Regions from separate parts of the Candidatus Thiodiazotropha sp. LNASS1 genome, predicted to be linked through region 2. Evidence: predicted binding sites of a transcription regulator. Region 2 holds the regulator's gene; each other region holds the start of a gene.

Region 1 (5,403 bases), 2.5 Mb from region 2:
TCGACCAATCCCCTGAGTGTGGGACAGTAGGCGTCGTTGGTGGAGGCCATCAGGGCCTTGTATTTAGATCCCACCTTGGAGCCGGAACGAACGATGCCTCCGGGAAAGGGCATGATCACGTTCGGCAGCTTGCGCATTGCCTCGATCGCTATTTCACAGGCGCTGAGTGCCTGCTGTTGTGTCTCGGCGAGCACCAGGAAGTTGCCGCCGCCGACAGCGGGTATACGGGCAACGGTCTCCTCACACAGGAACTCGCCGTCCATCACCGGTATGCGCCAATAGCGTGTGCCATCGATCTGTTTGGAGATCTGGTGGCCGTCACCGAAAAAGCGCAGATTCTTACCCAGTGGCATCCGCTTCTCACCGTCGATGCCGGCAAAGAGTGCGGTGGTGGGACAGGTCAACACACACTGTCCCACACGGGTCTCCAGCTGCTTCGCCAGTGCCTTGCCGGACATGCCGAAAAGCAGCACACTCACACCGGGACGTCCATCGGGGGTCTTATCAGGGGCGATCTCCACTTCGATACCCGCCTCTACACCGCAACCGATCACCGATGTGGCGAATCCGGTCATGGTTTCGCCGGCGATACGCGCCCAGTGGTGGTTGATGGCTGTGATGATGACGCGGGTAGCGCTCATGCCGAAGGCCTCGGCAAAAGTGTCCTCGATCACTGTGCCGTTGATGATCATGCGCGGCTTCCCATACAGGAATGGATATTGACCTGACTGCCAATTCCCTCGGCCATCTCGTCGTCGGAGATGACGAAGTTGTGCAGACCGATGCTGTGATAACGTTCGAACCTGCGTTCTATCAGTTTCTCGATACTCTTGTCGTACTCTGGCTTTACGACTTGGGTAGCACCTTTGACAGGCCGGGTGATTCGCCCCTCCTCAACAACCACCTGACCCTGTTTGAAAACCAGCATCGGTCGCTCGAACATCCGCTCCGGATCCTCGTGCTGATGATAGACTGCGATATCCGCCAAGGCACCCGGTGCCAGGTGTCCACGGTCTGACAACCCCAGAATCCTTGCCGGCGCGGCCCGGGTCATGATGGCGATTTCGTAGAGTGAATACTCCCGTTCCAGACTGCCCAGGTGAGTGGCCGCCGCTGCCCCAGGATGAATCTGTCCCATCAGATCATTGCGAAAGCCTCTGTCCATCAACAGCCGGATCAGGTGGGGGTAGCTGGTGAAGGGGGCGCCGTTGGGGTGGTCGGTGGTGAGAAAGATGCGCCAGGGATCATCCACCATCAGAAACAGTTCGAGGCCTATCGCCCACTGCAGGGCGTTGACGAAGTTCTTGTCTCGATAGCGAAAGGGCACCACACCACATCCCGCATCGCATTCGATATCCATACAGGTCCACTTATTGGGATGGGCATGGCTGCGGTTGGCATGCTGGGCCATGGTGTCACCCGATATGGTGACCGTCTGACCGAACATCACCTGGCCAACATCGATAGAGATATTGGATTGGTTGTTGACGGCCTCGGCAATTTCCGCCGCGCAGGAGGAGAATTTATTGTCACCCTCGGTACCATAACTATGGAACTGGATATGGGTGAGGTGGATAGGGAATCCTTCAGCTGCCTCCATGGTGGCCAGGGTTGAGAGATAGTTACCCGGCACACCCAGATTACTAGCGTGGACATGTAGCGGATGGGGCACCCCCAGTTCGCTCAGGGCACGGCTCAGTGTGCGCACAATATCGCGTGGAGTAATCCGGTAGTGGGGATGGGAATCGTCCACATCCAGTACCCGTTGGTTGAACTTAAAGGCATTGATGCCGCCGGGATTGACCACCTTGATGCCGATACACTGAGCTGCGTGCAGGGTCCAGGCAACGTAGTCATTGAGGGTTTGCTGCTCGGCCCCTTCGGATATCAGTTGCAGTAACAGATCATCATTGCCCAGCATGGCATAGCCGCCGGTATCGATCATCGGGGTATCCGCCATCTCCATATGGGCCTGACGGGCATTGGCCGGTAGTACGGCTGGTTCGAAACAACTTGTGTAACCCATCTCCGCGTAGCGGTATCCCGCTGCCAACGTGGAGGGGATGGCATGTCCGCCGCCCGAGCGGGTCAGGTCGGTCTTAGGCCTGGCGCTTCCACGTTGATCCTCCGGCAGCATGGTGCGCGCGATATTGACCTTGCCGCCGCCTATATGGGTATGCATGTCAATGGCACCGGCCATGACGATTTTGCCATCCAATGAATAAGTTCGATGGATGGTTTCGCTGTCGGCCGGCGGATCGACTATCTTACCGTCCCGGATATAGATGTCTCTGGTATCACCGTTGATGCCATTGGCTGGGTCGTAGAGTTTGCCGCCCGTGAGTTTAATCAGCATGCGGGAGCACTTTCAGGCTCGCCTGCCAAGGGCAGCAGCCGTTCGTTCAACTTGTTCACGATAAGACTGACCGGAGGCAGGCCGATATCTCTCAGCTTGCCGAGGGGTAGTGAGCAGACACCATCACTGCGGTACCAATGTCCCCGGTGGTCGATACCCGGCACACCCGCGGGGATGTAGAGCGATGGTTGTTGTTCAAACACCATGCCGGCATGGCCAAGCACGATGGTCGGAGTCTTGGTTGGTGGAGGCAAGGCTAGTGGTGAGAACGATGAGACCCACAACAACAGATCGCTCTCGCCGCGCGTGAGCAGATCCTGCCAGCGGCAGAGCGATGGATCATGCTCCGGATAACCGCGTTGCAGCCTGGTGCGTAACGGGTATCCAAGCTGCCAGGTACAGACCTGGTTTGCGGTGATATCCGCCTGTGTTCCGGCTAGCGGGAGGGCGGCACTGCGTGTCTTGGCATTGAGTGCTTTAACCAGGTCCACCAGGCTCTGTACAACCAATTCAGCATGGGCCATGGCGAGTTCCGCAGCGCTCCATGAGATAACACTGTATTTTGCAGCTTTGAGTTGTTCCGCAAGTGCGGTCAGAGAATTTCCCAGATCATTTCCAAGCCGACCTGGATCGACCGGTCTGTCGGCGATGAGGCCGCGTACCAGTCCCACAATATCTGATAATGACTCGATATCCGTTGTTATCACCTTCGGCTTCAACTGCGCCAACTCTTTCGGTATGTCGTCCTGTTGCCAGGGGCCGAGCAATACAACCCTTCGTTCATTGGTTTCAACGAAGAGACTCTCTTCGGGATGCAGCACCCGTTCTACAAGTCGTGGAAAGCGGCTGATGCATTGGTTGCCTACCAACACGATCAGGTCGGCCCGATTGCGCACCTCGGTGAATGTGGTGGTGAACCAACCGTTATCCTGTACGACACGTAGATTGCGAAACATGGCGTCGCCGTTGAGGTGATCCAGGGTGGCGCCGCACCGGTCAGCCAATGCAAGGATGCCACGCATGCCATTGACGTCTGTCGCCAGTCCGGCGAAGAGCGGAGATCGGGCCTGCCGCAATAACTCAGTGCCGTAGTCCAGGGCCTCTTCCAAGGTGGTCGCCCTGCCGTCGATCATGGGATCCTGGCCGGCATGATTGAAGGCGGTGTCGTAGAAGGCACGCGCCAGATCACATCCGTTCTGCATTGATTGCAGGCGTCCACTGCGCAGCTCAATTTTCAGGTCATCGCAACTCAATCCACAACAGGGACAGGTTACCGCGTCCATCATCTGTTCGATTTCATTATTCCACATGCTGCGTTGATAACCCTGCTTGTGAGTGATGGTCGGATGTATCGATTCACGAGTTGGTGCAGAAAACGTGCCACTGAACAATGTCTGATTTTATTTACCTATGTCAATCGTCATTATCTTTGATCATGGTTGGTATTAGGTTACACCAGATCCGGGCAAAAATATGGATCTATAAATAACTCAATCTCTGGAATAGTTGGAAGCATAACCATATAACATCAGGTTGCTTCCTTGGCGAAATCGAATTCAACCATTCGATCGGTGACTCGGATCAACTGTTAACTGCTGGGGCAGGGCAGGTGACACATTGGTCCAACTCAGGCGCATTTAACGTCTAAGATAGAACTGAACAATGCAGTGAGTCGGATGTAAAAAAAGCCGGCATAGATTTCCCTTAAAAAGCCTTGCCTTTGACAAGGTTTACTTCTAAGAACGCATGATTGTCTATTGACTTACAGCGTAACGCGCTGAGTGTTGTCGAGTAGGCTGATTTGTGGTTGGACCACAACACTCAGGACTTGGATGGCAGGCATGCAAATTGCAGTGGGATAGTGATAATGCAAAACCATATAGACAAACTGATGACAAACCCTTCAAAGCCTGTCACTGCGGGATTCAGTGTTGAAGTCAATGCACCTGCACGGCTGCATTTGGGTTTCCTCGATTTGCACGGTGGTCTGGGTAGACGCTTCGGCAGCATAGGTCTGACCATCGACACCCTGGCGACGCGGCTACGTGCCGAGAGATGCAATGAGATCACAGCCAGAGGCCCGGGTGCCGAACGGGCACTTAAATATGCCAAGTCATACATTGAGGCTAAAGGCATAGAAGGGGGGGTCGAACTCAATCTGCTGCAAACGATACCCGATCATGTGGGATTGGGTTCGGGCACTCAAATGGCACTCGCAGTGGGTACGGCGATTGAACGACTCTATAGAGGCGAGGGTGACTGCGTTTCAATTGCGAGAACACTAAACCGAGGTGCCCGTTCCGGCATCGGCATCGGCGCCTTCGAGCAAGGTGGTTTCATTCTCGATTGCGGTCGCAGTGAGGAGAAGGAGGTACCCCCGGTCGCAGTCAGACTGGCATTTCCCGAGAAGTGGCGGGTACTGCTGCTTTTGGATACACGTGGTCAGGGTTTGCATGGCACGCAAGAGGTGATGGCATTCTCTGAACTTCCCGAGTTCCCGGAACAGGCTGCTGCATATCTCTGTCGGCTGGTCCTGATGCAGGTACTGCCGGGTGTTCTCGAAGGGCATCTGACACCGGTCACGAAAGCCATCGGTAAGATTCAACAGGTGGTAGGTGACCATTTTGCTCCCGCCCAGGGCGGACGATTCACCAGTCCGATCATTTCCGCCGCCCTGGAGTGGGCTATCGAGAAAGGCTATATCGGTGTTGGTCAGAGTTCGTGGGGACCAACTGGTTTCATCCTTCTGGAAGATGCGTCCCGGGCCGAAAGGCTTGAGCGCGAATTAAAGCGTCACTTTGGAAAATTCTCATCATTCCGTTGTCAATTGGTGGCTGCGCGCAACCAGGGTGCGGAGGTGAATCTGTTACAACAACCAACAAGATTAAGACAAGAAAAGCGAGTTTAGTTGATGGAAAAACCCTTTTTGCTGCACATGCTGACTGCAACCAAGAACCACAGCCCATTCGATGTGAATATGGCATACGATGCGGGCTGGTCCGCATGCACGCCCTATACCGATGTTACCCTGGATGAGGTGCGTGAGC
Region 2 (5,403 bases):
GAGGCCCGAACGCCGGGTGTTAGACACGATCCCGATTCTTACGCCGAGGAGTTGGTTGTGCAAACCTACGATGAACAGGGTGCACTCAAACAGCGATTGCAGTCTCGGGGGATGAGGCATTTTGAAAAAACCGGGATTACCGAACTGCAACAACCGGTTCTCTGGCATTACAACCAACAGAGCCCCCCTTTGCAGATGCGGGCGCAGGATGGTCTGATCAGACGCAGTGAAGAGAGTCTCCATCTTGCCGGGGGTGTGGTTATCGATCGTCCTAGCGGCGCGGACACTGCGCCGTTGCATATTGTCACGCAGGATTTGACGCTGCACTTTGAAGATTCATTTGCTACAACCGATGGCCCGGTACGCATCGAGAGCGATGACCAATGGATGACCGCAACAGGTATGGAGGCCTGGCTGAAGGGACCGCTACGGCTCAAACTGCTGCATGAGGTGCGAGGCTATTATGAATTCCAATAGAATGAAATACGTTGTGACCTGTCTGGTGTTGCTGCTGATCATTTGGGCGCCGGGGCATGCGTTGGAAAGTGACAAGGATCAACCCATGCATCTGGAAGCGGACAGCCTTTCCGTCGATGAGGCATCCGGTGTGGTGTTATATGAGGGAAGTGTCGAGATCACCCAGGGCAGTCTGAGGATTTGGGCCGATCGGCTGTGGATCCATCGTCGCCAGGGCAAAACGGAGAAGGTCATCAGTGAAGGGAGTCCCGTTCGCTTTCGTCAGTTGACGGAGAAAGGGGATGAGGAGGTTCATGGCGAAGCCCGGCGTGTGGAGATCAACGCGGAGCGTGATGAATTGCTGTTGATCGATGATGCATCGCTTGAGCAGGGTGGCAACCGTTTTCGCAACGACCGGATTATCTACAATCGCGCCAAGGCAATGGTCAAGGCGGGTACAAGCGCGCAAGGTAAGCAACGCGTGCAGGTTGTCATCGAGCCAAACAAGCAGCCATGAGTCAGCTACAGGCCAAGGCGCTTCAAAAGCAGTATGGTAAGCGCAATGTTGTGGACGGCGTCTCACTTAGCGTGAACAGCGGTGAAGTGGTCGGGTTACTGGGGCCCAATGGGGCCGGTAAGACCACCAGTTTTTATATGATCGTCGGTCTGATCCCGGTGGATCATGGCGAGATACTTCTCAATGGGGAGGTTCTGACCGATCGGGCTATGCATATGCGAGCGCGCAGCGGTATTGGCTATCTGGCGCAGGAGCCATCGGTATTTCGACGGCTTACGGTTGAGCAGAACATTCTTGCGATTCTGGAGACAGTGGAGGTTCTGGATGCCGGCAAGCGCCGTGAAATGTGTGACCAGCTGTTGCGGGAATTCGGTATCGATCACTTGCGGGACAATCTGGCAATGAGCCTCTCGGGGGGTGAGCGCAGGCGTCTGGAGATTGCCAGAGCCCTCTCCGTCCAGCCGCGCTTTATTCTATTGGATGAGCCTTTCGCCGGTGTCGACCCTATTGCTGTCATCGATATCAAAAAGATCATTCAACATCTCAAGGCCCTGCAGATAGGCGTTCTGATTACGGATCATAATGTTAGAGAGACACTGGATATCTGTGATCGGGCCTATATCATCAATAGCGGTCAAGTGCTGGCTGAGGGCTCCACGAATGAGATTCTTCAGAATGATGAGGTGAGAAGTGTCTATCTTGGCGAAGATTTTTCTATGTAGAGATGGTTTTGTGGGGGTAATGCATCCCCTTGATTTCTAATGGATTCCAGGATTGATCCTGGAAGCTTGCAGTGACAAGTTTTAGCATTCTGGCGGGATTCCGGGGAGAAAATCTTTTTCCTCGGTGAGTTTTTTTAGCTAGAATGAAGTTAAAGACATACAAATAACATACCAGGTCCAAAGATATCATCTGCGATGAAGCAGGCGCTACAGCTCCGACTCGGACAACATCTCACCATGACACCACAGTTGCAGCAGGCAATACGCCTGCTGCAACTGTCTGCTCTCGACCTCAGTCAGGAGGTTCAGGAGGTGATCGAGACCAATCCTATGCTCGAAGTGGAGGAGGAGTTCGGTCAACAAAACAGCACTCAGGAGAATGAGGGCGCTGACAACGGGGCGGCGGAAAATTCAGCGGCAGAGGGTTCGAGCAGTAACGACATCAACAATGAACGTGAAATCCAGACTGATGCGTCTCAGGTGACTGAAGAACTGCCGGTCGACAGTGAATGGAGCGATGTCTATGACAGCTATCAGCCGACGACGGGTGGCAGTGGCGAGAGTAATGACCACGACTATTTGATACAGAACAGTAGCGCCACGACGCTACAAGACCATCTGCTGTGGCAGATGAATCTGACTCCCTTCACTCCGCAGGATATCTATGTCGCCACAACCATCATCGACAGCATCAACGAGGATGGTTATTTCACCGGAGATCTGGAGGAGGTGCTGCAGTCGCTGAACGATGAAGAGGCCACCATTGACGATGTCAAAGCGGTGTTGCATCGAATACAGGCATTCGATCCACCCGGTGTCGGCGCCCAGGGTCCTCAGGACTGCCTGCTTATCCAGTTGAATCAACTGTCCGAATCGACCCCCTATCTACAGTCGGCAATCAGGCTTTGCAAGGACCATTTCAGCCTCCTGACCGCGCAGGACCAGAACCAGATCATGCGTAGGATGAAGATCGATCAGGACGAGCTGGCGGCAGTGATGCAGCTGATTCGTACGCTCAATCCCCATCCGGGTACACTCATTGCGAGCAGCGAACCTGAATATGTCATACCTGATGTGTTCGTGAGTAAGCGCAACGGCCGATGGGTGGTTGAACTGAATGGCGAGGTGACCCCGAAACTGCGGGTAAACACCGGCTATGCCAATCTGATCAGACGCGCGGACCAGAGTAAAGACAATACTTTTTTGAAGAACCATCTGCAGGAGGCCCGGTGGTTCATTAAGAGCCTGATGAGCAGAAACGAAACTATTTTACGCGTGGCGAGTAAAATCGTAGAGTATCAACGGGGGTTCTTTGAGCATGGAGAGGAGGCGATGAAACCTCTGGTATTGAGGGATATCGCCGAGGCGCTGGAGATGCATGAATCGACGATATCCCGTGTGACGACACAGAAATATATGCATACACCCAGGGGTACGCTGGAGTTCAAGTATTTCTTTTCCAGCCATGTCAGCACCAGTGCGGGAGGTGAGTGCTCGTCTACTGCAATTCGTGCGCTGATAAAAAAAATGATTGCCGCTGAGATTCCCAACAAGCCTCTCAGTGACAATAAGATTGCCGCCCTCTTGTCCGATCAGGGTATCGAAGTTGCCCGTCGGACAGTGGCAAAGTACCGTGAGTCGATGGGTATTCCACCGTCGAACGAACGTAAACGTCTGATATAGGAGTTGAATGCGCGACTGATCACCGGCTGTTGACAGTAATCCCTTTGCGGATGCAACCAGGCACAAGGCTTATGAGGATTGCCAAACAGCATATACTGTAAATGTGGCTTGTCGCCATTTAGTCATGTCAGGCAGGGTGATGGGTAACCTCATCTAAGATAGGAGAAAATTATGCAAATTAGCGTGACCGGTCATCATGTGGATGTAACCAATGCCTTGAAAAGCTATGTGGATAGTAAATTTGAGCGCCTGGAGCGCCATTTCGATAATGTGATAAATGTTCACGTTATCCTGAGTGTGGAAAAAATGAGGCAGAAGGCAGAAGCCACAATGCAAGTGAACGGTGCGAGTGTTTATGCGGATTCTGTACAGGAAGACATGTATGCAGCTATAGATCTGCTCACGGACAGGTTGGATAGACAGGTGCTGAAGCACAAGGAGAAAATGAAAAGTCATCGCGCCGGAAGCGGCGTAAAATATGCGTCTGAATAATACGGGCTGATTGAACTGGCGAGGTTTCCATGTTTCCAAACGGTTATCTTGTGGAAGAACGGATCGGTTGCAATGTGGAGGCGGCCAGCAAGAAGCGCGTATTGGAACAGCTCGGTCAGCGACTGGCCGAGGCTGTTCCAGATCTCAATCAAGATATGGTTTTTGATGCGCTCCTTGAGCGTGAAAGGCTGGGCAGTACCGGTTTGGGCAAGGGTATAGCACTTCCCCATGCCCGCATGCCGCATATCACCGAGGCTCTCGCGGCGTTTGTCCAACTGCCGGAGGGAATCGATTTCGATGCCATCGACAATCAACCGGTTGATCTTGCCTTCGCCATGTTGGTGCCGGAAGAGGCGACCGATGAGCATCTGCAATTGTTGGCCAAACTGGCGCAGATGTTTGACGATCACGATTTCTGTAGTGAGTTGAGGCAAGCGACAACTGCGCAAGATCTTTATCAACTGATCCAGCAACGGGAAGCTATAATCTCCTCTTAATGAAGCCAATCTATACCATTCGGGATCTCTATGAAGAGCTGGCCGGCGAGCTTTCGCTGAGCTGGAATGGTGAAGGGGGGGACACTGAGATCGTTCTGGATATTGAATCTCAACATGGAAAGCCACCCGCAGGTCCCCTCAATCTGGTTCGGCCCAATCAGATCCAGGTTATCGGGCCGCCGGAAAGGGAACATCTGTTGAATGATGAAAAGGATGTCTATCATGATTATCTACAGGTACTGTTCAAGGCCTCCCCCGCATCGCTTATATTCACCGATGGACTGAAACCGCTTCAGGAATGTGAGGAGCAGGCACTGGAAAGGAGTATTGCGCTTTTCTATACCCCTCAACCCGACAATCAGGTGATAAATCGCCTATTGGAACGCTTCAGTCAGCCGGTGGGTGAAAAACTGCTGGTGCACGGGGTCTACATGGAGGTCCTTGGCAGGGGCGTATTGCTCAGCGGTGATCCGGCGATCGGTAAAAGCGAACTCGCATTGGCATTGATTTCACGGGGCCATTGTTTGATCGCCGATGATGCAACAGAGATCTACAAATCCGCCAGTAATACACTTATCGGCCGCTGTCCGAAGGTGTTGCAGGATTTCCTGGAAGTACGCGGTTTAGGGATGATTAATATCCGCGCTATGTTCGGAAACAGTGCGATAAAACCCAACAAAGAGTTGCATTTGATCATTGACCTGCTGCACTTCGATGACAAGAAACTGCATGAAATGGATCGTCTCGAAGGTTGCCATTCAAAACGCTCGATGCTGGGGGTCGATATACCGCAGACAAGTCTGCCGGTAGCCGCCGGTCGGAATCTGGCTATTCTGGTGGAGACAGCTGTGAGACAGCATATGTTGATGCTTGACGGCTACAATGCCACACAGGACTTCATCGATCGTCAACAGATCTATATCGATCAGGATCAATAAGAGACAATCATGTCCGAGGGGATCAAACTGCAAATCGTCAGCGGCATGTCGGGTTCAGGCAAGACCATAGCCCTGCATACCCTGGAGGACATGGGCTA
Region 3 (5,403 bases), 2.4 Mb from region 2:
CAACCATAATGCGGGCCAGGGAGTTGGAGCTGCCGTTCTGGAACTCGTCCCAGACGAATTTTCCGAGGCCCGGGTTCTGGGCCAACATCTCGGCCGCTATCAGCACCATCCAGCCGATACCCAATGAGAGACGCAGTCCGGTAAATATCATCGGCATGGATGATGGCAACACTATCTTCATCGTTTTGGTGAACCAGTTCAGACGCAATACGCGGCTGACGTTGATCAGGTCTTTGTCCACTCCTGATACGCCTACGGTGGTATTGATAATGGTGGGCCAGAGACAACAGAGCGTTACGGTAATGGCCGAGTTCAGAAATGATTTTTCAAACATCGGGCTCTCCGATACGTAAAGTGCTGAGACCACCATGGTCACCAAGGGCAACCAGGCCAGTGGCGATACGGGTTTGAAAACCTGTATCAGTGGATTTACTGCCTGGTAAAGGGTACTGCTCATACCGCAGATGATGCCGATGGGTACAGCAATCAGCGATGCGATTATGAAACCGAACATGACCGTCCAGAGACTTGTCAGAATCTGGTCGAAAAAGGTTGCGCGGCCGGTGTATTGGCGGCTCATTAGCTTTTCGATCTTCTCTTCTGGCTTTCCGGCGGCAACAGCCTTGTCGATACGCTTCTGCATGCGATCATAAAAGGCGACCTCCTTTTTTCGCTCGGCAGTATGTTCGTTGTATAGTGAAATAGTCTGTTCCAAGACCTTTGCAGGCCCAGGCAGCACACCGAGAGATGTCTGAACGTTCTTGGCGCCCGTGCTCCAAAGGCCAAGGAAAATCAGTAGCGCGATTGCCGGTATCAATATTCCTTTTGTAAAACGTAAAAATGCCTTGTCGATGTGATCTCCCGCAAGGTAGGCAAACAGCTTATCCTTGCGGGGCATGTTAAATGTCTTGGCGGAAATGGCTGGTGTACTCATCTTTTGGTCCTTTTTGCAGGGAAGCGTTGAGTAGCTCCCCTGCAAGTTGGTTAGATCTTGTCCATACCTTTCAGGCCGATCTTGAATTGTTTCAGATAATCGTTGGGTTTGGTGCCATCGAAGGTGATGCCATCGATGAACTCGGTCTGGGGTGAACGGTAGCCGGTTTCCTTGGCAAAGACTGGAAAATCGCCCACGCTCAGTTTGCCTTCATTGATCAGCTCTTCGGCTGCCAGGCGATAGATATCGGGGCGGTAGACGCTCTTAGCAGTCTCGTCGTACCAGCTGTCAGGTTTGTGATCGGAGATCTGGCCCCAGCGGCGCATTTGAGTGAGATACCAAACTGCGTCCGAATAGTAGGGATAGGTTGCGTTGTACCGGAAGAAGACATTGAAATCCGGTACTTCACGTTTGTCTCCCTTCTCGTATTCAAAAGTTCCGGTCATGGAGTTGGCGATAACATCGTAATCTGCGCCCACATAATTGGACTGGGAAAGGATCTTCACAGCCTCCGGACGGTTGGCATTGTTGTTTTCATCCAGCCACTTACCGGCACGGATTAAAGCCTTCACTATGCGTACAGTGGTATTCGGATATTTCTCCGTGAATTCCCTGGTCAGGCCGAATACCTTTTCAGGGTTATCCTTCCAGATTTCGTAGTCGGTGATAACCGGTACACCGATACCTTTGAATACGGCCTGCTGATTCCATGGTTCGCCCACGCAGTAACCGTAGATGGTTCCGGCTTCGAGCGTAGCGGGCATCTGTGGAGGCGGTGTTACGCTGAGCAGCGCGTCGGCCTTCAGGGTGCCGCTGATATCACCCTTGTGGGGTGCATAGTAACCGGGGTTTATGCCTCCGGCTGCCAACCAGTAACGCAACTCGTAGTTATGAGTGGAGACCGGAAAGACCATGCCCATCTTAAAAGGTTTACCCTCGTTCTTGAATTTGTCCACGATGGGTTTGAGCGCATCAGCCGTGATGGGATGAACCGGCTTGCCGTCCGACTGCTTGGGAATATTCTGTTTCATCTGTTCCCAGATCTTGTTGGAGACGGTGATGCCGTTGCCGTTCAAATCCATGGAGTAGGGGGTCACAATGTGGGCTTTAGTGCCAAAGCCGATGGTTGCGGCCAGTGGTTGGCCTGCAAGCATGTGCGCACCATCCAGTTGTCCATCGATCACGCCATCCAGCAACACCTTCCAGTTGGCCTGTGCCTCCAGAGTGATATAAAGGCCTTCATCTTCAAAGAAACCTTTCTCATAGGCGATGGCTAGTGGCGCCATGTCTGTCAATTTGATAAAGCCGAACTTCAGATCCTCTTTTTCCGGTTCGCCGACCGATGCCATTGCGGAACCGGAGTTCAGTATCATGCTGCCTACTGCACTGATCGTGACCAGTGCCCGTAAACCCTTCTTCAGAAAACAACGGCGACCGCGGCTGTGTTTGTGTTCGCTCATCTGCTTCATGGTCTATTTTCCTCTGCGTAAAAAATAAAAAAGGCGTCACACCCATACACCTACGCGTGGTGTACGGATGGACGCCGTTGTCCTCTGTTTCAATACCGGCATTGGCATGAAACTAAATCTTTGAAACCATCCCGTCGTCGTTGACGGGTTGATTGATCTTGTCCTGACTATTGCAGTGACCGTGCCAGAAAACAGAGGAAAAGAGTAAATTGTTGATCGGAATAGAGTTGTTCGGATAAGTCGTACGTATTTACTCGGAGGGTGGGAAGTAGATCATGCCCCATTTTGTAGCATTAGCATTCTCTTATGCGTGAAAATAGGGCGAATATTCAGCCCAGCAGTTCCAGGGATGAGATCAGGTTGCGTGCCACGTCCACTACTCGTTGGTTGCTGCCCATGGCTGTTTTGCGCAGCAGTTGATAGGCGCTTTCTTCGTCACAGTCCTTGCGTTTCATGATGATGCCTTTGGCCCGTTCGATGATTTTGCGTTCCTCCAGAGTATTCTTAACCAGTGTCAGTTCATCTTTGAGGGCTTGGTATTCACGGAAACGGGCAATGGCCACATCCATCAAAGGTTTGATGCGCTTGTCATTCAGGCCATCCACAACGTAGGCGCTTACGCCGGCCACTATGGCCTGTGTGATACTGTTATTGTCGTTATCGTCGGAGAACATCACCACGGGTCTGGGATTGTCACGCGAAATAGTGTGCATCTGCTCCAGGATATCCCGGTCGGGCGATTCAAGATCGATAATGATCACATCTGGCTGCAATGCGGCCACTTGTGCACTCAGATTTTCACCACTATCGAGGATGGCGATTACCTGCTGTCCATTGTCTACAAGGGCTCTTTCCAGGATGGCGGAACGCCCCCGGTTTTCATCAACCAACAGGATTTTCAGGTTTTCGGTTTCAGACATGAGTAGCTTGGAAATGACAAAATACCCGAATTCTAAGCAAAGATCGGTCCAAGTTGATAAATACCTGGCGAGAAGAATGATGGCTTTGATATGTTCAGTAGAAGTGTCTACTTTAAACTTGCATAAAACCTAAGCACAGTAATTTATAATACTGCCGCTATCGGCCATCTAGAGACCTTTGGTCTGTTTTGATCAATGTTAACTTTATTAGATCGGAGCGGTGCGTAGTGAGCTCACCCGCACTGAAATAAATGTTCTCATCTCACTATTTTTTCATGTTATTTTCAGACATCGGATATTCATGATTGGCGGTTTCGGATAATAAGTGCAATTGGTAGAAGAGAGGCCAGCTGGTAGAGTCAGCGCTTCTCCCGACCAAGAGATGAAGCACTTATGAGCTACAACCAGCTGACCGAGAATGAACGATATCAAATTTTCATGCTAAAGAAAGCCGGACATTCGCAGAAAGAGATTGCAGGTCTGGTGGGGCGAAGTCCCTCCACCATCAGTCGTGAGCTGAGGCGCAACCAAGGATTGCGTGGATACAGGCCAAAACAAGCGCAAAGGTTGTCAGATGCACGGCGCAAAGGGGCCTATAAGGCCCGCAAAGTGACCCGTGATGTCATAAGTGCCATTGAGTCATTGATTCGTCAGGAATTAAGCCCACAGCAAGTCGTGAGCTATCTGGCCAGACACAAAGGCATCTCATTGCATCATGAAACAGTGTATCAGCTGATTTATGCTGATAAGGAAAGCGGTGGTAATTTGTACACGCACCTGAGAGTTGCCTCAAAACCATATCGTAAGCGCTATGGTAGCTATGATCGGCGTGGAAAGATCAAGGGCCGGGTCAGCATTGATGATCGCCCAATGGTTGTCGACAGAGGGATTCGTATTGGTGATTGGGAGGGAGATACCATCATTGGCAAGGGGCGCAGAAGTGCGCTATTGACTATGGTTGAGCGTAAAACGCTGTATACCGTGATTGTGAGATTAACTGGCAAGCGGGCAGATCTTCTGGCTGAAGCAGCCGTTCAGGGTTTGCAGCACCTGAAGGATAGATTGAAAACGATCACTTTGGATAATGGCCTTGAATTTGCCAGGCATGAAACTATCGCTGAAGGATTGGGAGCCGATATCTATTTTGCCCACCCATATGCATCGTGGGAGCGTGGGATCAATGAAAATACGAATGGATTGATCAGACAGTATTTTCCTAAGGGTACTGACTTTAACCAGGTGACTGATGCTCAAATTGAGCATGTAATGAGCCGCCTCAACAATAGACCAAGAGCTACAAGAGGCAACAGGTCACCGAATGAACTATTTATGGGGCAGCGAGAAGATTTGCTCGTTGCGTAATTGAATTGCAGTTATTACTTGAAACCGCGATTTATAAGATTGAGGTACTATTCTTTATTGTCTGCAGAGTCACTCTCTAGAGGTGGGTACAACACGAAGCGTTACAGATTCCCCATCTCTTATCACGGTCATCTCTGTCTCTTTGCCTGCCTTCAATCCGGCTAGTGCATTCATGAAATCGTGAATCGTCTCAATCCTTACACCGGCAAGTCCCACCAGGATATCGCCGTTTTGGATGCCTGCCTTTTCGGCCGGTGCATTTTTCACCGCACCCTGCAGCTTGACCCCTTTGATTGCTTCGTCCTGGCCATACGCGGGTATGGTGCCCAGATAGGCGCGTAGGTGTTTTCGTGATAGGCCGCTATCCTTTCGCGTGACTTCCAGATAGTCGGGTTCTGTTTCTGATCGCGCCAGGGATCGGGTGATACCCGTCATCAATTGTGCAACCCTTTGCATGCCTTCGTAGTTGAGCTGGTCGGGTTTATCCCTCGGGGTCGAGTAATCCTCATGAGCGCCTGTAAAGGCATTCAGTATTGGGACGCCTTTCATATAGAACGGAGTCGAATCCGTCGGTAGGTAGGGGTCTGCTTTGGTCGCAATGGCAAGGCCCACCGGCACATTCCTCCGTTCTATCTCGCGGGACCAGGTATTGCTCGAGCCGGTTCCTTGCAGATAGAGTTTCTCCCGCAGGTGACCAATCATATCCATATTGAGATAG
Region 4 (5,403 bases), 1.7 Mb from region 2:
CGAGCAACATGCTGCAGCTGAGTCCCATCAGTGTGGTGTTCAGAGCCACACCCATACCGGTCGTCATCCGTTGCAGAAGGCCCTGTATGTCGGACAGGTCAAATGATTTCAATTCAGCCACTGGCGCCAGCATCATGACAAATCCGATCACAGTACCGAGCAGGCCGAGTTTTACGAGCAGTCCGCAGATAAACCAGCCAACTTCGTGTTGACCTCTCATACGCTCTGCCATCACCTGTGCCAGCAGGTGGCTATCCTGGTTTGGTCGATGCGCTTGCAACGAACCGCGCATTGCGGCTATCCCGGCAATAAACTGACCTGAGAGGGAATCTTTTACGGGTAGCTGGTTTTCTATCCACCAACGATTGCTGCCTGGGCCGGGTGGATTTGCGGTCGTGAACCGAATGATCCGGTCGAGTGCACTGTTTTCATGCGATAAAAACAGTGCCCTTGCAGCACAATGAGTGGTAGCCAGTACAAAGAGCAGCAGGATGATCAGTGTGATGTGGCTGGGATCTGACAGCAAAGCGGATTGCAGCAGACCTTGATCCCAGAACAACCAACTGATGAACGACAAGATGCCGAACAACAGTAGCCACTGTAAAACTAAGGTATAGGGTGTTTTGGCATGTCGCACTTCAAGGTACTCACTGGTGAATCGAATCCTGCTTCATGTTGTATAGATGAAAAGCATGCTCCGTGCCATTTCCCTGTATTGCACCCATATTACTCACCGTCAATTGTCACATGATTGTGGCTGATAAAGGTGTTCATATATTGAGCATTGTCGACATTTTTTGAACAATCGTGGTTGTAAGGCCTCGGTAGATATGGAAGTGTTGCCGATGTTGGCTTTTTAGCCGATGCCTTGTATGTCGATGACTATCGAGAGCAGGCACAAATGTTGCTATTACTTAACTCATTCAAATTCATTAAATATCGGTGTCATACCAACCAGGGGAGATTCGAACAATGGCAAGGTTGAAGTTCTCTTTAGCCACACTATTTGCGCTCGTAGTGATTTTTCCGGTTTCTGCCGCGCATGCAAAGGATCAGCAAATGTTGGCTCTGGCCAATGCTTCCGGTTGTTTTATCTGTCACAAGATAGCGCCTGACGCAGGTAGTGATGAACTGCCGCTCGCGCCGAGTTATCAGGAGATCGCGTTACGCTACAGAGGTGATAAAGATGCATTCAGCCGTTTGCTGGATCGAGTGCTGCATGGCACGGTCTATCAGGATCAGGTATGGGAGGGTGAAATCGGGATGCGGTTCATGCCGCCGAATGTGAATGTCACGCGAGAAGATGCATCCTCGCTTGTTCACTGGATACTTAAGCTGGATATTGATCCACAAGTGGCGGAGAGGCTTATGCATCACGACAGAATGCTTACACTCTCCACCGTAAGCGGTTGTACGATCTGTCATCGAATAGATCCGGTCAAAGTGTCGCGTGTTATTCCTCTCGCGCCATCATTCAGGGAGGTGGCCGCGCACTATCAGGATCGACCGGGCAATAAGGACAGATTGCTGGAATCAATACTGCAGGGTACCCAGGGTAACCAAAAAATATGGCAAAACGTCAATATGCTCTACATGCCACCGAATGTGGCCTTGAAAAGAGAGGATGGTGTCAGGCTGATAGAGTGGATACTCTCCCTCGATACCAAAGGGGTACCTAGGCACATGGAGCCACCTGCGGGCATGGGTTCGTCAAGGCAGTGAACTGTTACGACAGACGCGCCATCCGAACGACTACTGTTGGATATGCACTCAACGGCAGAAAAATCGATATTGATTCCCTGAGTGTACGGATTTCACGCGTTTCTGTTCAGAAACTGCACATCTTTAGGTGGGTGTTGCTTTGACGGTTTTTTTAAATCGGCGATAACCGCATATATATATATCTGTAATTTAGGCATTTATAGGTAAATCACTGTAGATAATATGGTTGGATGTTGCGGGTGTTTTGTTGGTATGTATCTTGATAGTCGATCATTGTTGCCTCTGGTGGTATTCAGGGTGACACTTTCATAAACCTCAAAAAACAGATAGGAGTGAGAACAACGATGCATAAATGGTCAAAACCGATGTATCAAAACATGCGATTTGGATTCGAAATCAATCTGTATGTGAAAGTACGATAACTTCGGTCTTGCGTAGAAGATGATGGGGCGGGGGAGCGTTGCTCTCCCGCCTTTTTAATTTCCGCTTGATCCCGGATCGGATTCAAAAGCCGCCGATATGCCAAGTGTATACTTTGGTTTCAGGCTGATGTTCCGGGTCATAACGAGCAATCGTCCCGTCGTTGAAGCATCTGGTAAAATCAGTAGACGCCTTGTGCATTGAGAAAGGTGCCGAGTTCTTTATCGCTTTTGAAAATGTGGATAAGCACCCAATCGGATGAGACATCGTAATCAGAGCGAAAGGTCGGGCTTTTTCCGCCCGTGACACCCGAAACCAGATTGTTCAGATGCTGCAGTAATACATGGTGCTCGTGTAGATGCTGCTCATACCCCGGATAGTTATGCTTTTTCATCAACTCATCTTCGGTGGAGAAGTGAGTTTGCGTATGTTCATACAGCTCAACCAGCAGTTTTTGCAAACTCTCTTTATCAGCACACTTTTCCACAGCGGTGTGGAGGCTATTAACGATATTGAGCATTTCCTGATGTTGGTCGTCTATTATTCTGACGTTGACACTGAATTCTTCGCTCCACGTAACGATCGGCATATTGTTCTCTCTATTGCATGATTTATTGTGCTAGGGCCTGTTAACCGATGCTCTTTCCACAAACTTGTTTAAATGCATCAACAACTCTGCCAAATTATGGGACATTCTGAAAGAAATCACCTTAATTTCCCGCGAAATTCTGTAGTGGTCCGGGTTTATCGATCCGGCACAGTCGAATTCCAAACACCGAACGGGTGTATGTGATGTGTAAAGCTGCTTACCTATAGCGGGGCGGATTGGCAGATTACCCTCAATTTTTTTGTGTAAATATACACTAACTTCAGTTTGCTGCACCTGAAGATTGGATAGTTATATTTCAAAAATCATCTAAACTGATAAGCAATTATCCATTGCTATAGACCATATTACCTCCACATCCGGTAAATTCTCAACGAAAACAATAGGTAATCCATGCGGAAGAGTTTGGCGCGTGGTTTGCAGATAGTGGTTTCACTGATCCCTGTTGGAGTCTGAAATGTCCAATCCTCCCAATGTGCTGATCCTCGGTATAGGAAATCTGCTGTGGGCCGATGAGGGCTTCGGTGTTCGTGCATTGGAATCACTTCAGCGTCATTACCGATTTTCTGACAATGTTCGTCTCCTGGACGGGGGCACCCAAGGTATCTATCTGGTTCAACATATCCGCGAGGCTGAGATACTGGTGGTCTTCGATGCTGTGGACTACGGTCTGCCTGGCGGCAGCCTCAAGCGAGTGGAGGATGATGAGGTACCCAAATTTATGGGCGCCAAGAAGGTGAGCCTGCATCAGACCGGGTTTCAAGAGGTGCTCGCCATGGCGGAGATGCTCGGCGATTATCCCCGGCATCTTCTCCTGATGGGTGTACAGCCTGTTGAACTGGAGGACTATGGCGGCAGTTTACGGGAACCTGTACGTGCACAGATAGAACCGGCGATCGCAATGGTTCTGGACTATCTTCAGGGATTTGGCATCGAGGCCCAACGACGAGAAAAGCCATTATCACCGGACACAGGTTTACAGGGTGCGATTTCCGACATCCGGCGCTATGAGAATGAACGACCCTCCGCGCAGCATGCCTGCCGGGTTGGTGATGCAAGGGTTCTGACATCACCGCGATTTGACCTGGCCTTTCGTCCTGTTCAGCTTGAACAACACGCCATTCATGTGGATGTGGATGCGCATCTCGATAAATACCGTAGCAAGGGGAATCTGTGATGTGTATCGGCATACCGATGCGGGTCCTCTCCACGTTCCCGGGTCAGGCGGTATGCGAGGGGTTGGGTGAGCGGCGCAGGGTGGATACCCTGCTGGTAGGTGAGCAACAGGTTGGTACCTGGTTATTGGTATTTCTCGATACCGCCCGCGAGGTGTTGAGTCCGGCCAGGGCAAGGGAGATAAAACAGGCATTACAGGCCCTTGAGCTGGCCATCCAGGGTGAAACGGAGATTGATTATCTGTTTGATGATCTGGTGAATCGTGAACCGCAACTGCCGGAACATCTTCGGCTGGATAAATAGCAGGAGAGAAATATGCCTTCACCGCTGATCAACGACCTCATCGAGCAAAAAGGTATCGCTACGGTCAATGAGCGTTCGCTTGGGGATTTTGTCAAAGCGCATAAACAGTGTCTGCTCTTCTTCACCGAGAATCCGGTGCAGTTTCCCGAAAGCAATGATGTGGCAGTGGTGTTGCCGTTGCTGATGGAGACATTCGGTGGCCGTTTTCAGGTGGCCATCGTCGAACGTGACAGTGAACATCAATTGCATGCGCGCTTTCCCTTCGATGGCTGGCCTGCGCTGGTAATGTTGCGTGAGGGTGCTTATGTCGGTGCGATTTCCCGCATGCAGGACTGGGATGTCTACCTCACTGAGATTGAACGCCTGCTGAATACCCAACCCTCTGCCACACCGGGTTTCAAAGTTCCTGTCGTTAGTGCCGTTGGGCATTGCCATTAACTGGAGTGACATTCAACATGAATGAAATCGACATACCTATAAGTGTCACCGGTCCGGGTTCGCAGCTGGCGGAAGATGATGGGGCTTCACTCGACATCCTGCAACTCCCCGATGAGATGTCTACCTTCTCCATGCCTGAGATGCCGGAACCCGATCAGGTGCAGGATCTCGATAGCGGCATGTCGGCATTGACCGAGCTGGATGCGGTATTGCAACACCAGGCAAAAGTGAGGGATATCAAGCCTGAGGTTGTCGATATCACACACCTGGACAGGGAGAACAGCAGCCTGGTCGATCAGGTTCTCGGTGAGGGTGAGGTAAGCATGGTCTACCGGAGTGCTGATACCAGCGCCAGAATACAGGAATCGGTCATGGCGGGAATCTGGCGCATCAGATATTTCAATCAGCAGGAAGAAACCACCGGAGACACGATTGAAGTGGCGCGGGTACCCAGGTTGTGTCGACGCCATGTCTTCAGTCAGGCAGCGCATCGGGTCGATAGCCAACTCAAGTCGATACCCGAGGGGGTCTTGAATGCGCCCCCGCTGCTTGCTGAGATCAATGACAAGGTCTCTGAGTATCGACCCGGTAAGGAGAGTCATGTCATAAATCTTACGTTGTTGCCGCAGACAGAACAGGATCTGGCATTCCTGATTGATCGTTTGGGCGAGGGACCGCTCACCATACTCTCTCGTGGTTACGGCAACTGCCGCATCTCCAGCACAGCAGTACAAAAC

What was found. Region 2 encodes sigma-54, which starts transcription at its own class of promoters, with help from an activator protein. Its sites were predicted from a motif close to TGGCANGNTNCNTGCTT; they were not measured.
Region 1: a site for sigma-54 is predicted at 3,723-3,739, ahead of AB8516_RS03480 (formylmethanofuran dehydrogenase subunit B). Genes of this name have one in related genera too.
Region 3: a site for sigma-54 is predicted at 2,574-2,590, ahead of AB8516_RS03810 (CmpA/NrtA family ABC transporter substrate-binding protein). Genes of this name have one in related genera too.
Region 4: a site for sigma-54 is predicted at 1,971-1,987, ahead of pqqA (pyrroloquinoline quinone precursor peptide PqqA). Genes of this name have one in related genera too.

Annotation. Positions count from the first base shown of each region.
Region 1 covers NZ_OZ156465.1:790,075-795,477, reverse strand. Annotated here, with positions in the region: gene fhcD (formylmethanofuran--tetrahydromethanopterin N-formyltransferase) at 1-692, opposite strand, end outside; gene AB8516_RS03485 (formylmethanofuran dehydrogenase subunit A) at 689-2,356, opposite strand; gene AB8516_RS03480 (formylmethanofuran dehydrogenase subunit B) at 2,350-3,666, opposite strand; gene AB8516_RS03475 (beta-ribofuranosylaminobenzene 5'-phosphate synthase family protein) at 4,224-5,264, shown strand; gene AB8516_RS03470 (NAD(P)-dependent methylenetetrahydromethanopterin dehydrogenase) at 5,268-5,403, shown strand, end outside.
Region 2 covers NZ_OZ156465.1:3,250,664-3,256,066, forward strand. Annotated here, with positions in the region: gene lptC (LPS export ABC transporter periplasmic protein LptC) at 1-477, shown strand, start outside; gene lptA (lipopolysaccharide transport periplasmic protein LptA) at 479-973, shown strand; gene lptB (LPS export ABC transporter ATP-binding protein) at 970-1,695, shown strand; gene AB8516_RS14305 (RNA polymerase factor sigma-54) at 1,891-3,378, shown strand; gene raiA (ribosome hibernation-promoting factor, HPF/YfiA family) at 3,550-3,870, shown strand; gene ptsN (PTS IIA-like nitrogen regulatory protein PtsN) at 3,900-4,367, shown strand; gene hprK (HPr(Ser) kinase/phosphatase) at 4,367-5,305, shown strand; gene rapZ (RNase adapter RapZ) at 5,315-5,403, shown strand, end outside.
Region 3 covers NZ_OZ156465.1:868,037-873,439, reverse strand. Annotated here, with positions in the region: gene AB8516_RS03815 (ABC transporter permease) at 1-934, opposite strand, end outside; gene AB8516_RS03810 (CmpA/NrtA family ABC transporter substrate-binding protein) at 985-2,403, opposite strand; gene AB8516_RS03805 (ANTAR domain-containing response regulator) at 2,733-3,323, opposite strand; gene AB8516_RS03800 (IS30 family transposase) at 3,717-4,685, shown strand; gene AB8516_RS03795 (M28 family peptidase) at 4,755-5,403, opposite strand, start outside.
Region 4 covers NZ_OZ156465.1:1,598,505-1,603,907, reverse strand. Annotated here, with positions in the region: gene AB8516_RS06920 (MotA/TolQ/ExbB proton channel family protein) at 1-637, opposite strand, end outside; gene AB8516_RS06915 (c-type cytochrome) at 973-1,722, shown strand; gene pqqA (pyrroloquinoline quinone precursor peptide PqqA) at 2,067-2,144, shown strand; gene AB8516_RS06905 (bacteriohemerythrin) at 2,324-2,731, opposite strand; gene AB8516_RS06900 (HyaD/HybD family hydrogenase maturation endopeptidase) at 3,207-3,926, shown strand; gene AB8516_RS06895 (HypC/HybG/HupF family hydrogenase formation chaperone) at 3,926-4,228, shown strand; gene AB8516_RS06890 (hypothetical protein) at 4,241-4,666, shown strand; gene AB8516_RS06885 (hydrogenase expression/formation C-terminal domain-containing protein) at 4,684-5,403, shown strand, end outside.